Regions from separate parts of the Ensifer sp. ENS03 genome, predicted to be linked through region 1. Evidence: riboswitches for the same ligand, from Rfam matches in the RefSeq annotation. Region 1 holds a riboswitch; each other region holds the start of a gene.

Region 1 (4,920 bases):
ATGGGCAGCGGAAATCCAGGAAAGGCCCCCGGCAAAGCCCCGGTCACCGTTGAGGCGCGGCAGATCTCCGCCGAATGCTGCAAGGGCTCCTATGGACAAGGCCGTCAGTCTCAACAGGCATGTCCTCAAGTCATTCTCCTTGTGCAAACGGCGTTCTTGCGTCGTCCTGCAGGACTTTTGCGCGGGTACAGTTCGGCTGCCCGCCGCGAATGAATTTCGCCGACAGCGACTTTTGCGTGCGCCTTGCATATCGTTCAATCGATGTGGGGACAAGCAATTGGGGGGACGGGCGACACGGAGCGCAAGGTGCGGGCCTCTGGCGGCGGCCACGACATACAGATGATCGCCCTCATCGCTGAGGCGTCGCGAGAGGGACAGAGGACGTTGCATGTTTGTTGATTGAACGGGGTCGTTGGCGCGCCTCCCACCCTCCGTCATGCTCGGCTCAAGCCCAAGCATGACGGAGGAGGAGAGCCTTGGCGATCGCCGCTTCCGCTTCCGAGGCGGGAGGCGGAGCCCTGAGTGAACTGAAGGGGCCGTGACTGGCCCCTTCAACGAGTCTCTGTCGTCTACTCGGCCGCGCCAGCCGCCCCTTCCACCGGCATATAGAGGTCGCCGCCCTCGCGGTATTTCGCGGCCATTGCCTCCAGGCCTTCCTTCTGCGCTTCTGCGCGGATGTCGTGCGAGATCCGCATCGAGCAGAATTTCGGGCCGCACATGGAGCAGAAATGCGCGACCTTGTGCGCTTCCTTCGGCAGTGTCTCGTCGTGGAAGTTACGGGCCGTCTCCGGGTCGAGCGAGAGGTTGAACTGGTCCTCCCAGCGGAATTCGAAGCGCGCGCGCGATAGCGCGTCGTCGCGCACCTGGGCGGCCGGATGGCCCTTGGCGAGATCGGCGGCATGGGCGGCGATCTTGTAGGTGATGACGCCGACCTTGACGTCGTTGCGATCGGGAAGACCGAGATGCTCCTTCGGCGTGACGTAGCAGAGCATGGCGGTGCCGAACCAGCCGATCATCGCCGCGCCGATGCCCGACGTGATGTGGTCGTAGCCGGGCGCAATGTCCGTCGTCAGCGGTCCGAGTGTGTAGAACGGCGCCTCGCCGCAGACGGCGAGTTGCTTGTCCATGTTCTCCTTGATCTTGTGCATCGGCACGTGGCCGGGGCCTTCGATCATCACCTGACAATCCTTGGCCCAGGCGATCTTGGTGAGCTCGCCGAGCGTTTCGAGTTCGGCGAATTGTGCCGCGTCGTTGGCATCGGCGATCGAGCCGGGGCGCAGGCCGTCGCCGAGCGAGAAGGAGACGTCATAGGCGCGGCAGATGTCGCAGATTTCCTCGAAATGCTCGTAAAGGAAGCTCTCGCGATGGTGATGCAGACACCACTTGGCCATGATCGAGCCGCCGCGCGAAACGATGCCGGTGACGCGATCGACGGTGAGCGGGATGTAGTGCAGCCGGACGCCGGCATGGATGGTGAAATAGTCGACGCCCTGTTCAGCCTGCTCGATCAGCGTGTCGCGATAGACTTCCCAGGTGAGGTCCTCGGCAATGCCGTTGACCTTTTCCAGCGCCTGGTAAAGCGGCACGGTGCCGATCGGAACCGGTGAGTTGCGGATGATCCATTCGCGGATGTTGTGGATGTTGCGGCCGGTCGAAAGGTCCATGACGGTGTCGGCGCCCCAGCGCGTCGCCCAGACCATCTTTTCGACCTCTTCCGCCATCGACGAGGTGACGGCGGAGTTGCCGATATTGGCGTTGATCTTCACCAGAAAGTTCCGGCCGATGATCATCGGCTCGGATTCCGGGTGGTTGATGTTGGCAGGCAGGATCGCCCGGCCGCTGGCGATTTCCTGGCGCACGAATTCGGGTGTCACGTGATCGGGGATGTGGGCGCCGAAGCTTTCGCCGTCCCGGACCTTCGCACGCGCCGCGTCGCGGCCGAGATTTTCGCGGATCGCCACGAACTCCATTTCCGGCGTGATGATGCCGGCGCGGGCATAGGCAAGCTGGGTCACCGCGCGGCCGCCCGTGGCCTTCAGCGGCGCATGCTGGAACGGGAAGGTCGGTGTCAGCCTGTCGCCGCTCACAAAGCCGTTGTCCTCGGGGCGGACCACGCGTCCCTCATAGGTTTCGACATCGCCGCGGTCGACGATCCAGTTGCGGCGCAGCCGCGGCAGGCCGTCCTCGATGCGGATCTCGGCGTCGTCGGCGGTGTAGGCGCCGGAGGAATCATAGACCGTAACCGGTTGCTCGCCCGACGTCGGGTGGAGCGCAATCTCGCGCATCGGCACGCGGATATCCGGATGAAGCACGCCCGGCTTGTGGATCTTGCGGGAGGCGGGAAGCGGTCCTTGCGTGACCGTGAGGGCTGCGGGTTTGGTGGCAATATTCATGACAAGGCTCCAAGTTTGCAATTGGAGACCCAGTTCTGATGCCGGAAGGATGAAAGACGCTCCGCCAGATGCTGGACGCACGGAATCCTGGCTTCGATATCTGCACCGTCCCTACGCCAGTATGAACTGGATCAGGTTCAACGGGTCACTGCGCCACAGCCGGCAATCCGGCCATCCAGCAGAATCTCAGCCCCTTGCGGGACCCCCCTGGTGAATGCCTAGATCATAGCCATCGATCGGCCCGGGTCGTCAAGCGTGAATTCGCCTGCCGACAAAGATGCACCTATTGCATGTGTTTGCGGATTCGGATTTGACGCTAGCGGCCGGCCTTTTCCGGTGCGGCCCGCTCGGCGTAATCGGCACGGTTGATGCCGTGGCGCTGGAGCTTATCGTAGAAGGTCTTGCGCGGAATGCCGAGCGCCTCGATCGTCGCCTTGACGTCGCCGCGCTGAGCCCGCAACACCTCTTTCAGGATCTCCGCCTCGTAGCGTTCGAGCCGTTCCGGGAGCGCAAATCCAGACTGTTCGGCGGGCGCAATCGGCTGTCCCAGCGGACCTTCGACACCAAGCGCCACGCGTTCTGCAAAGTGCGAGAGCTCGCGCACATTGCCCGGCCAGGCATGCGTCATCAGATGTCTCTGCACGGCCGATGTGACCACAGGCGCGTCGCGCTTGAAGCGCTCGGCCGCCCGGGTCAGGAAGTGCGAGAAGAGCAGCGGGATATCGTCTCGGCGTTCGCGCAGCGGCGGGATCGACAGCGTTACGACATTCAATCTAAAGTAGAGGTCTTCCCGGAAATCGCCGCGCTGCGCCGGGTCGCCAAGATCGATTTTGGCAGCCGCGATGACGCGGATATCGACCGGACGAACCTGGTTGGTGCCAAGCGGCGTGATTTCGCGCGCTTCCAGAACGCGCAGCATCTTCACCTGAGTCGCCGGTGGCATCGCCTCGATCTCGTCGAGGAACAGCGTGCCGCCGCTCGCATGCTCGATCCGGCCGATGCGCTTCTTCAAGGCGCCGGTGAAGGCGCCCTGTTCGTGGCCGAAGAGTTCGCTTTCGATCACCGTTTCGGGCAGCGCCCCGCAATTCAGCGCCACGAAGTTGCCGTTGCGGCGTCGGCTCCAATTGTGGAGCAGCGTCGCCACCACCTCCTTGCCGCTGCCCGTCTCGCCGGCGACGAGCACGTCGACATCGGTATCGGCAATGTGCCGGATCGTCTGGCGCAAACGTTCCATGACCGGCGTCTGGCCGATCAGCGGCAGGTTGTCGCCGGCCGTCTCGGCGGCCCGTTTCAGCGCGCGGTTTTCCATCACGAGCCGGCGTTTTTCCAGCGCGCGATGCACGCTCTGCACCAGCCGGTCGGCGGCAAAGGGTTTGGGGATGAAGTCGTAGACGCCATCCTGCAGCGCCTGCACTGCCATCGGGATATCGCCATGGCCGGTCACCAGGATCACCGGCAGATCCGCGTCGAAAGCTTCGATGCGGCGGAAGAAGGCGAGGCCGTCGATGCCCGGCATGCGGATATCGCTGACGACGACGCCGTCGAAATTCGCATCCAGCGTCTTCAACGCTTCGGCAGCGCTGGCAAAAGGGGTAACGGCGAGGCCGGCGAGTTCCAGCGTCTGCGTCATCGCCTTGCGCAGATGGTTGTCGTCGTCGACGAGATAGACGGTCGGCTGCATCGCTCAGGCCCTCTTCAGGCGAACCGTGAAGACGGTGCCCCTGTCGCTGGTTTCGACGGTGATATCGCCGCCATAGTCGGCGACGATCTCCTTGGAGATGGCAAGGCCGAGGCCGAGCCCTTCATCCTTCGAGGTGTTGAACGGCGTGAACAGATCCTCGTGGATGTGCAGGGGAATGCCTGGGCCGTTATCGGCAACGACGAGCAAAACCGTCCCGGAGGGACCGTCCTCGCAGCGCACGCGGATCTCGGCGCCGCTGCGCGTGCCGAGCGCTTCCAGGGCATTTTGCAAAAGGTTGATCAGCACCTGCTCGAGCCGGATGCGGCTGCCGAGGACGCTGAGGCCATTTTCCGGCAGGTCGATGACGATCGCATCCATGCGGCCGGCAAAGCGGCTGCGCAGCAACATCATCGCCCCCTCGATCACGTCGCGCATGGGCGTCGGCTCGGCGACGAAGCGGCCCTTGCGAGCGAAGCTTCTGAGTTCGTCGGTGATGGTGCCGACCCGATCGGTCAGTTCGGCGATGCTGACAAGGTTCTCGACCGCGGTCTGCTGCTGGCCGCGTTCGAGGAAGGTGCGGGCGTTGTCGGCATAGGCGCGGATGGTCGCGACCGGCTGGTTGATCTCGTGGGCGACGCCGGCCGCCACCTGGCCAAGGATCGCCAGCCGGTTCGCCTGAACCAGTTCCTGCTGCACCGCCTGCAGCTTCTCGCCAGTACGCCGGTGGTCGGCGATCTCCGTTTCGAGATGATCGCGGGCAAGGCTGAGGTCATGTGTGCGCTCCGCCACGCGGGTCTCCAGCTCGTCGCGCGCGGCGCGATCGCGCGCAGACACCAGTGCCAGCGT
Region 2 (4,920 bases), on a different contig from region 1:
GCTCGCCATTGACCAGCAGGTTGTCGCCGCGCCCGTCGGTCAGGTAGTGCGCCAGCGTTTCGTCGAGATTGAGGTCTTCGCGCTTCTGGTCAAGCGTCGCGATTTCGAGATTGGTGCCGAGCTTGACCGTACCCGTATCCGGTTCGATCTGCCCGGTCAGGATCTTCAGAAGCGTCGTCTTGCCGGCGCCGTTCGGGCCGACCAGACCGATGCGGTCGCCGCGGTGCACGCGGATCGAGAACGGCGCGACGATGGTACGCTCGCCATAGGCCTTGGTGACCTTCTCCGCCTCGATCACCAGCTTGCCCGATTCCTTGGCGTCGGCGGCCGTCGCCTGTACCGTTCCCTGCGGCCCCTTGTGGCCGCGATAGGTCGCCCGCATGGTCTGCAGCTCACCGAGGCGGCGCATGTTGCGCTTACGTCGTGCGGTCACGCCGTAGCGCAGCCAATGTTCCTCGCGCTCGATCGCTTTGCCGAGCTTGTGCTGCTCCAGCTCCTCGGCCTCCAGCACCTCGTCGCGCCAGGCCTCGAAATGGGCAAAGCCGCGGTCGAGCCGCCGCGACTGGCCACGGTCGAGCCAGACGGTCGCGGTCGAGACCTTTTCCAGGAAGCGCCGGTCGTGCGAGATCAGAACGAGCGCCGAACGGCTGCGGATCAGTTCGTCTTCCAGCCATTCGATCGTCGGCAGGTCGAGATGGTTGGTCGGCTCGTCGAGCAGCAGGATATCCGGCTCCGGCGCCATGACACGGGCAAGCGCCGCGCGACGCGCTTCGCCGCCCGAAAGGCGCTTCGGGTCTTCCTCGCCGGTCAACCCCAGGTGCTGCAGCAGATAGGCGACGCGATAGGGATCGTCACTCGGGCCGAGTCCTGCCTCGGCATAGGCCTGCACCGTGTCGTAGCCGTCGAAATCCGGCGCCTGGTGCAGATAGCGGATGGTCGCGGAGGGATGGCGGAAGATTTCGCCCGACTGCGCCTCGGCCAGACCCGCGGCAATCTTCATCAGCGTCGACTTGCCCGAGCCGTTGCGGCCGACCAGACAGATGCGGTCACCCGGTTCGACTTGAAAATTGGCGCCGGCTAGCAGCGGCGCGCCGCCGAAGGTGAGGAAGATGTCGTCGAGTTTCAGAATGGGAGGCGCCAAGGCTCAGGCTCCGGAAAGATCATAGGGGCGGGCGAGCACAATGGCGCGACCGCTCTGGAGAGTGAAGCGAAGGGGACCCTCCGCAACGTTGGAAACGGTTCGGGACGAGCCGAACGGCAAGGTGAAATCGTCGAGCGGATAGCGCGCATTGACGATCGAAAGACCGGTAAGCTCGGTCAACCCGAGCACCGAGAAGAGGCAGCCCTTGGGTAGGTCGAGGTCGAGCGAGCCGGCCAGCAGCGGATAGGCCTCTTCCTCGCCCGAGGTCATCAACACGGAAAGGCCACGCTCGGCAAGGGCGACGGCATGCAGCAGGTGCATGAAGGCGTGATCGCTGCGGGTACCGCCGAGGGCGCCGGCGAAAATCAGGCGATCGGCTCCACGCGACAACGCCGCCTCGACCGCGATCTCCCCGTCCGTCGCGGCCTTTGCCGCCGGATAGGGCTCGCGCGGGACGGAGGCGTAGTCCGCAAGAAGGGCTTCCTCGGTCGAGTCGAAATCACCGACCCAGACATCCGGCACGATGCCGAGCAATCGGGCATGGCGCATGCCGCCGTCAGCCGCAATGAAGCGACTTGCGGTCAGCTGGTGAGCCAGCCGGTCGGTCAGCGAAAGGGCGCCGCCAAGCAGAATGGTGAAGGTCGATCGAGCCATGGCAAAGCCCATAGCGCAAAGGACCGCCGAAGGAAAACGAAGAAAACCGTCGAACGAGCGGTTCTCGATATTTTGGTCAGACCATCAATGCCCCTCGGGCACCGGATCGGGGAAAAGCATGCCGGCATAAATGCCGGGGGTCGAATCCGGAATTTCGACGGCGCCGGCCACTCGCTCGTAGAACTTCGCCGGCCCGACGCCGCCGATAATCGCGTAGCCATAGCCGGCCTCGCGCATCGCCGTGAGGCTTGCAAGCAGCAGCGCCTCACCGATCCCCTGCCCGCGCATGCTTTCGTCGACGCCGGTCGGACCGAAGAAGCCGAGTGCCGTTACGTCGTGGCAGGAAAAGCCGACGATCTTTCCGTCATGGACAGCGACGTGCATGCGCGTAGGGGTGGAGGAAAAGGCGGCTTCCGCCTCGCCCGCCCATCCGGCACCGAAAGTCCTTTCGATCCAGGAAACAACCAGGCGGCGCTCCGGCGCCATGGCGCGGCGAATGCTGATGCCAAGGCCAAGCTTCGACTGAGGTTCAGCCGGCAGGGCATAAAGTCGAACAAGCATATCGGGCATGACATTTCCTCCTCGCTGCCGTTGTGTAGCGCAGTTGGCGGCATACGCAAACACGAGCCATTGTGCCGGCCAGGCGTCCCCTTGCTTCGCCGTAAACATCGCTTGCCATGGGACCGAGGCAGCGGTAAATCTCTTGCCGCTCTAACGGGGTGCCTCCCGACCGCATTGCGGCCGGAGGCTGAGAGGCGTCAAAACGCCAACCCGCGGAACCTGATCCGGCTCATACCGGCGGAGGGATTAGACGCGATCGGATCGATACGCCCTTTTCCCATGCAACAACGAACTTTGGGAGAGAGGTCCTCGCCATGTCCAATTCATCGCAACTTAAATTCTTTAGCCGGCTAGCCCTTGCGACGGCCGCGAGCCTTGTTTTCTCCGGCGCCGCGACCGCCGCCGACAAGACGCTGACGGTGTACACCTATGAGAGCTTCATCACCGAATGGGGCCCGGGCGCCAAGGTCGCAGAAGCCTTCGAGAAGACCTGCGAATGCAAGGTCAACTATGTCGGCGTGGCCGACGGCGTCGAGTTGCTCACCCGTCTGAAGCTCGAAGGCGAGGCCTCCAAGGCCGACATCGTGCTTGGTCTCGACACCAACCTCGTTGCGGAAGCCAAGGCAACGGGCTTCTTCGCGCCGCACGGCGTCGAGGCAACCGGCGTCACCGTTCCCGGCAACTTCTCCGATGACACGTTCCTGCCCTATGACTACGGCCACTTCGCCGTCGTCTACGACACCGAGACGCTGAAGACGCCGCCGAAGAGCCTGAAGGAGCTGGTAGAAGGCGATCCGTCGCAGAAGATCGTCATCGAGGATCCGCGTACGTCGACGCCGGGCCTCGGCCTCCTGCTCTGGGTCAAGGCCGTCTATGGCGATGAGGCGGGTGCCGCCTGGACGAAGCTGAAGGACCGCGTTCTGACCGTCACCCCCGGCTGGTCGGAAGCCTATGGCCTCTTCACCAAGGGCGAGGCGCCGATGGTGCTGTCCTACACCACGTCGCCGGCCTACCACATGGTCGCGGAAAACACCGAGCGCTACCAGGCCGCTGCCTTCTCCGAAGGGCACTACATCCAGATCGAAGTCGCCGGCATGACCAAGAACGCCAAGCAGCCGGAACTGGCAAAGCAGTTCCTCGCCTTCATGACCGGTCCGGACTTCCAGTCGATCATCCCGACGACGAACTGGATGATGCCGGTCGCAGCGACCAAGGAGCCGCTGCCGGACGCCTTCAACAAGCTGGTCAAGCCGGAAAACACCTTCCTCCTGCCCTCGGAGGAAGTCGCCAAGAACCGCAAGGCCTGGATCGACGAATGGCTTGCCGCCATGAGCAAGAACTGAGGCCGGATTGTTCGCACTGCGCGAAAATCGTATGACAGTGGTCGCCGGGGCAGCCTGCCTCGGCGTCTTCGTACTTTTCGTCGGTCTTGCGATCGTCGCCTTGCTGAGCCAGACGGGCGGCGCGAGCGACGATGCGCTGTTCGACGCCTACATCTGGCGCGTCACCCGCTTCACGCTGCTGCAGGCGACCCTCTCGACGTTGCTGTCCGTGCTCTTTGCCATCCCCGTCGCCCGGGCGCTAGCGCGACGACCGCAGTTCCCCGGCCGCATCTGGCTGCTGCGCTTGATGGCGCTGCCACTCGGACTGCCGGTTCTGGTTGGCGCACTCGGGCTGATCGAGATCTGGGGGCGGCAGGGTTTCCTCAATTCCGGCCTGCGCTGGCTCGGCCTCGCGCAGCCCGTCAGCATTTACGGCCTGTTCGGCATCCTGCTTGCCCACGTCTTCTTCAACATGCCGCTTGCAGCGCGCCTGTTCCTGGCCGGGCTCGAGCGCATCCCCGCCGAATACTGGCGCAGCGCCGCCAATCTCGGCATGCCGTCACGCGCACTCTTTCGCTTCATCGAATGGCCCGTGCTGCGCGGCCTCCTGCCGGGTGCCGCCGGCCTCGTCTTCATGCTCTGCGCCACCAGCTTCACCCTCGTGCTGACGCTCGGCGGCGGGCCTGCGGCCAGCACAATCGAAGTGGCGATCTACCAGGCGCTGCGTTTCGATTTCGATCCGCCGCGCGCGATCGCGCTGTCAGCCCTGCAGATCGCCATGACCGGCCTGCTGCTGCTCCTGCTTCGTCATCTGGCGACCGAGCCGGAAGAGGGCATGACCGGTGGCCGCACTGTGCGCCGTTTCGATGGCGCGTCAAGGATCGCGCGCCTGAGTGATGGCACCTGGATCACGCTTGCCTTTCTGTTTCTCGGCGCGCCGCTGGTCGCGGTTCTCATCTCCGGACTCGAAGCCGATCTGCTGAAGCTCGCCCGCGATCCGGCGGTGCACCGGGCGCTGCTGACGAGTGCGGCAATCGCGCTCGCCTCGGCACTCGCCTCCGTCACCATGGCAGCCGTGATGATCCGGGCGGCGGCAACCGCCACCGCGCCGCGTCACGCGACGTCGCTCTCCCACGGCTTTGCCGGTGCCATCGGTGCCAGCACCTCGCTGATCCTCTTGGTGCCGCCGGTGGTGCTCGGCGCCGGATGGTTCCTGCTTTTGCGTCCCTTCGGTGACGTCGC
Region 3 (4,920 bases), 140 kb from region 1:
GACTACGATACGGGTTTTCATGGCCGCTCCTTCGCGATCGTGATCTTCAACTGCTGCAGCATCTGCACGATTGCGGCCCGGTCGACATTGAGGGTGATGGCGATCCGAAGACGCGCGGTGCCTTCCGGCACCGTCGGCGGGCGAATTGCCCTGACATCGTAACCCTCGGCCCGCATGCGGGCGGCGATGCGGACCGCTCGGCCGTTATCACCGATCGGGATGGGCAGGATCTGCGAGCCGCTGCCTTCGATGCCGAGCACCTCGGCGAGCGCCCGGTTGGCGAAAGACCTGAGGCCGTCGAATGCGGCGCGGCGTTCCGGCTCGTCGACGAGGGCGGCGAGCGCTTCACGCACCGCGGCCGCGATGAGTGGCGAGGGCGCGGTCGAATAGATGAAATTGCGGGCGCGGTTGACGAGATAATCGCAAAGCACGGCGCTTGCTCCGACCAGTGCGCCGGAAACACCGAGCGCCTTGCCGCAAGTATGCAGCATGACGACGTTCTCCCGGTCCTCCAGCTCAGCCGCGAGACCGCGACCTTCCGGCCCGAAGACGCCGGTCGCGTGCGCCTCGTCGATGACGAGAAAGCCGTCATGCTGCGCGGCAAGCGCTAAGAGGTCGGCGAACGGCGCCCGATCGCCATCCATCGAATAGAGGCTTTCGACGGCAATCCACGGGCGCCCTGTGCCGCCGGCGCGGCGCCATTGGCCGATCGCATCGGCAAAGGCGTCGATATCGTTGTGCGCTGCCGCAACCGAATCGGCCTTGCTCGCAGCGATGCCTTCATGGGCGCTCGCATGGATCAGGGCATCGTGGACGATGAGGTCGTCGCGCTGCGGCAGCGTCGAAAACAGGGCAGCATTGGCGGCATAGCCGCTGCCGAAGAAGAGCATTCGTTCCGCGCCGAAGAAGGTGGCCGCTTCCGCCTCAAGCGCCTCGTGTTCTTCGTGATTGCCGCGCAACAGCCGTGAGCCGCCGGAGCCGACCGGCACGCCGCGCGCGATGGCACTCGTTATCGCCGCCTTCAGCCGCGTCGAAGCGGCGAGCGCCAGGTAGTCGTTCGAGGTGAAGTCCAGGCCGCCAGCGGGGGCAAGTGCGCGCCGGCGGCCCTTGCGATCAAGGCCCTCCAGCGTCTTCTCATAGCGCGCAAACAGACCCAGGGTCATTCGGCCGCATCCTGCCTTGCCGCCGGAGCCATCGGCTTCAACCCCAGGCGTCGGAAGAGCGCCGCATCATGGTCCTCGCCGGGATTGTCGGCGGTCAGCAGGGTTTCGCCGACAAAGATCGAATTGGCGCCGGCGAAGAAACAGAGCGCCTGCGTCTCGTCGCTCATGTCGGTCCGGCCGGCCGAAAGCCGGACATGCGATAGCGGCATCAGGATGCGGGCAAGCGCGATGGTGCGGACGAAATCGATCGGATCGACGGGCGCTGCATCGGCCAGCTTCGAGCCCGGGATCGGGATCAGCATGTTGATCGGCACGCTTTCGGGCGGCACCGGCAGATTGGCGAGCGTCACCAGCATGGAGATCCGGTCGTCGGCGGTTTCGCCCATGCCGAGAATGCCACCGGCGCAGACCTTGATGCCGGCGTCGCGGACATTCGCGAGCGTCTCCAGCCGGTCGGCAAAGCTGCGGGTGGTGATGATCTCGCCGTAGAAGCGTTCGGAGGTATCGACATTGTGGTTGTAGTAGTCGAGCCCGGCCTCGGCGAGCCGTGCGGACTGGTCCGGCGTCAGCATCCCGAGCGTCATGCAGGTTTCCATGCCAAGAGCCCGCACACCGCCGATCATGGCGACGATCGCGTCCATGTCGCGGTCCTTCGGGCTGCGCCAGGCGGCCCCCATGCAATAGCGCGTCGCACCGCCGTCGCGCGCCTGTCGCGCCTCGGCAAGCACACGCTCGACCTCCATCAGCTTCGATGCCTTGAGCCCGGTCGGATAGTGGGCGGACTGGCTGCAATAGCCGCAATCCTCGGCGCAGCCTCCGGTCTTGATCGAGAGCAGCCGGCTCATCTGGATGGCGTTGGGATCGAACTGCGCACGATGGACCGTGTGTGCGCGGTAGAGCAAATCGTTGAACGGCAAATTATAGATTTTTTCGGCTTCCGCTTGGGTCCAGCGGGATTCGCCCGCGTCACCCGGGGTAAAATTAGCGCCAGTTGATAGGGTTCCGTCCAGCATTTCGGCTCGTCCTCCAGGTCATTGCAAACGCGAAATAGATAGAATCTGATATTATCTATAATTTTATCGACCAACAAAGTTCGCAAGCACCCAGATGGAGAGTTTCTGTTAGAACATACCCTTATGGTTGTATTTTTGACCGTGAGTGAATCTGGAAACCGCCGAGACGGGGCAACAATCACCAATCAATCGGTCGCAGCTCCCATTTCCGAAATCGGGCGTACCGCACCCGAGAAACAAGGACGCGGCTGGGCTTCTCCGGTGTTTTTCGACCCGCTCCACCCGGTTGCCCTACCTCCTTTCATCACGCCGCCAACGCTTCCGCTTTCTTGTCGAAAAATTATAGATAATTTTTTCGGCAGATGAGATCACATAGCACACGAATGCTGGCTCTTGACAAAAACCGCCCCGAACGGTCAGCTTGGAGCATTCACCAGGGGTGTCCCGCCAAGGGGCTGAGATTCTGCTATGCGGTTTGCGCGGCGCAGTGACCCGTTGAACCTGATCCAGTTCATACTGGCGTAGGGACGGTGCAGACATCGCTGCCGCAAACGTCGCGTTCACGCGACCATTCAACGGCAAGGCGTCCTTCCCCTTCCTTCGCTCGTGAACTGGGTCTCCACAATCGGAGCCTCGGCATGCACACCGCCAACACCATCCCGCTTCCCTCACGACGGCCCGCCCACGCCTCGCGGGAACACTGAGCCATGCGGATCCTCGTCAAAGGTGCCGGCGTCGCAGGGCTCTGTCTGGCGCATGAACTTAGCGCCCGCGGTGTCGCGGTGACGGTTGTCGAGCAAAAGCCAGGCTTTGCCGGCGCGGCCTCCTGGTTTGCCGGCGGCATGCTGGCACCCTGGTGCGAACGCGAAAGCGCCGAAGAGGTGGTGCTGACGAAGGGCATCGGCGCCATCGACTGGTGGGACGACGCCCTGCCAGGCGAGGTTTCCCGAAACGGCACGCTTGTCGTCGCCCCGCCACGGGATGCGGGCGAACTCAAGCGCTTTGCCTCACGCACCTCCGGCTTCGAATGGCTCGACGCCGCCGCGATCGAACGGCTGGAACCGGCGCTTGCCGGACGTTTCCGCGAGGCGCTGTTTTTTCCCGGTGAGGCGCATCTCGACCCGCGCCGGGCGCTGAGCCGGTTGCGGCAGAAGCTTGTCGATCACGGCGTCACATTCCTCGATGAGACGAGCGACGATGGCCACCACGATCTCGTCGCCGACTGCGCCGGCGCGGCACGCGTCGGCGAAACGCCGGGCCTGCGGGGCGTGCGCGGTGAAATGCTCTACCTGCAGACAAGCGACGTGGAGCTGTCGCGGCCGGTCAGGCTCATTCATCCCCGCATCCCGCTCTACATCGTGCCGCGCGGCGGCGGCCTCTTCATGTGCGGGGCGACGATGATCGAGACGGATGACGGCGGACCGATCACCGCCCGCTCCCTCATGGAACTGCTGAACGCCGCCTATGCGCTGCATCCGGCCTTCGGCGAAGCGCGCCTCTTCGAAACCGGCGCCGGCGTCCGCCCCGCCTTCGCCAACAACCTGCCGCGCGCCCTGCGCACCGGGCAGACCATCACGATCAACGGACTTTACCGCCATGGCTTCCTGCTTTCACCGGCCCTGGCGGCGGAAGCAGCCGACCTCGCGCTTGCGCAGGACCTGAAGGGAGATGCCGCATGAGACTGACCGTCAATGGCGAGGATCACGACCTCGCCGTCACCACCCTCGCCGAGCTTCTGGCCGCCCTTGATTTCGAAGGCGACTGGCTCGCCACCGCCGTCAACGGCGAACTGGTGCACCGGGCCGACCGTTCGGGTCATGCGCTCAGCGACAGGGACCGAATCGAAATTCTCTCGCCGATGAAAGGAGGCTGAGACATGCTGACGCTTTATGGACAGGACCTGCGCTCACGGTTGCTGCTCGGCACCGCCCGCTACCCCTCCCCCGCCGTTCTGGAAGATGCGGTGCGATCGTCAGGCACTGAGGTCGTCACGGTCTCGCTCCGGCGCGAAACCGCCGGAGGCCGCCAGGGCGGCGCCTTCTTCGAACTGATCCGGGCGCTCGGCGTGCACGTGCTGCCGAACACCGCCGGCTGCCACTCGGTGTCAGAGGCGGTGCTGACGGCCAAGATGGCGCGCGAGGTCTTCGGCACCAACTGGCTGAAACTCGAAGTGATCGGCCACCACGATACGCTGCAGCCCGATGTCTTCGGGCTGGTCGAGGCGGCGCGCATCCTCTCGGCCGAAGGGTTCGAAGTCTTTCCCTACACCACGGATGATCTCGTGGTTGCCGAACGGCTCGTGGAAGCCGGCTGCAAGGTGCTGATGCCCTGGTGCGCGCCGATCGGCAGCGCCATGGGGCCGCAAAACATCCAGGCGCTCAGGGCAATGCGGGCCAACTTTCCCGATGTGCCGCTGATCGTCGATGCCGGCATCGGCCGGCCCTCGCACGCAACGAGGGTGATGGAGTTCGGCTTCGATGCCGTCCTGCTCAACACCGCTGTAGCCGGCGCCGCCAAGCCCGCGCTGATGGCCGCTGCGTTCGCGGGCGCGATCGATGCCGGCCGGCAGGCCTTCGAGGCGGGCATGCTCGAACCGCGCGATTTTGCCGTCCCTTCCACCCCCGTCATCGGAAAGGCGGTGTTTGCGTGAAACTTGACCCCTTCTATCTCATCGTCGACAGCGCGGATTGGATCGAGCGGCTGGTGCCGCTCGGCGTCAAGCTGGTGCAGCTACGCGTCAAGGA

What was found. Region 1 has a riboswitch for thiamine pyrophosphate ahead of thiC (phosphomethylpyrimidine synthase ThiC). Riboswitches for the same ligand answer to the same signal wherever they lie in the genome.
Region 2: another riboswitch for thiamine pyrophosphate. It lies ahead of thiB (thiamine ABC transporter substrate binding subunit); the one in region 1 lies ahead of thiC (phosphomethylpyrimidine synthase ThiC).
Region 3: another riboswitch for thiamine pyrophosphate. It lies ahead of thiO (glycine oxidase ThiO); the one in region 1 lies ahead of thiC (phosphomethylpyrimidine synthase ThiC).

The regions. Positions count from the first base shown of each region.
Region 1 covers NZ_JACVAV010000003.1:589,288-594,207, forward strand. The annotation lists gene IB263_RS34475 (hypothetical protein) at 1-99, opposite strand, end outside; gene thiC (phosphomethylpyrimidine synthase ThiC) at 570-2,393, opposite strand; TPP riboswitch at 2,484-2,612, opposite strand; gene IB263_RS15540 (sigma-54 dependent transcriptional regulator) at 2,710-4,074, opposite strand; gene IB263_RS15545 (ATP-binding protein) at 4,078-4,920, opposite strand, start outside.
Region 2 covers NZ_JACVAV010000004.1:198,543-203,462, reverse strand. The annotation lists gene IB263_RS17290 (ABC-F family ATP-binding cassette domain-containing protein) at 1-1,141, opposite strand, end outside; gene IB263_RS17285 (thiamine diphosphokinase) at 1,145-1,795, opposite strand; gene IB263_RS17280 (GNAT family N-acetyltransferase) at 1,880-2,365, opposite strand; TPP riboswitch at 2,501-2,619, shown strand; gene thiB (thiamine ABC transporter substrate binding subunit) at 2,671-3,699, shown strand; gene thiP (thiamine/thiamine pyrophosphate ABC transporter permease ThiP) at 3,707-4,920, shown strand, end outside.
Region 3 covers NZ_JACVAV010000003.1:448,701-453,620, reverse strand. The annotation lists gene bioD (dethiobiotin synthase) at 1-21, opposite strand, end outside; gene IB263_RS14940 (8-amino-7-oxononanoate synthase) at 18-1,163, opposite strand; gene bioB (biotin synthase BioB) at 1,160-2,176, opposite strand; TPP riboswitch at 2,602-2,722, shown strand; gene thiO (glycine oxidase ThiO) at 2,884-3,855, shown strand; gene thiS (sulfur carrier protein ThiS) at 3,852-4,049, shown strand; gene IB263_RS14920 (thiazole synthase) at 4,053-4,826, shown strand; gene IB263_RS14915 (thiamine phosphate synthase) at 4,823-4,920, shown strand, end outside.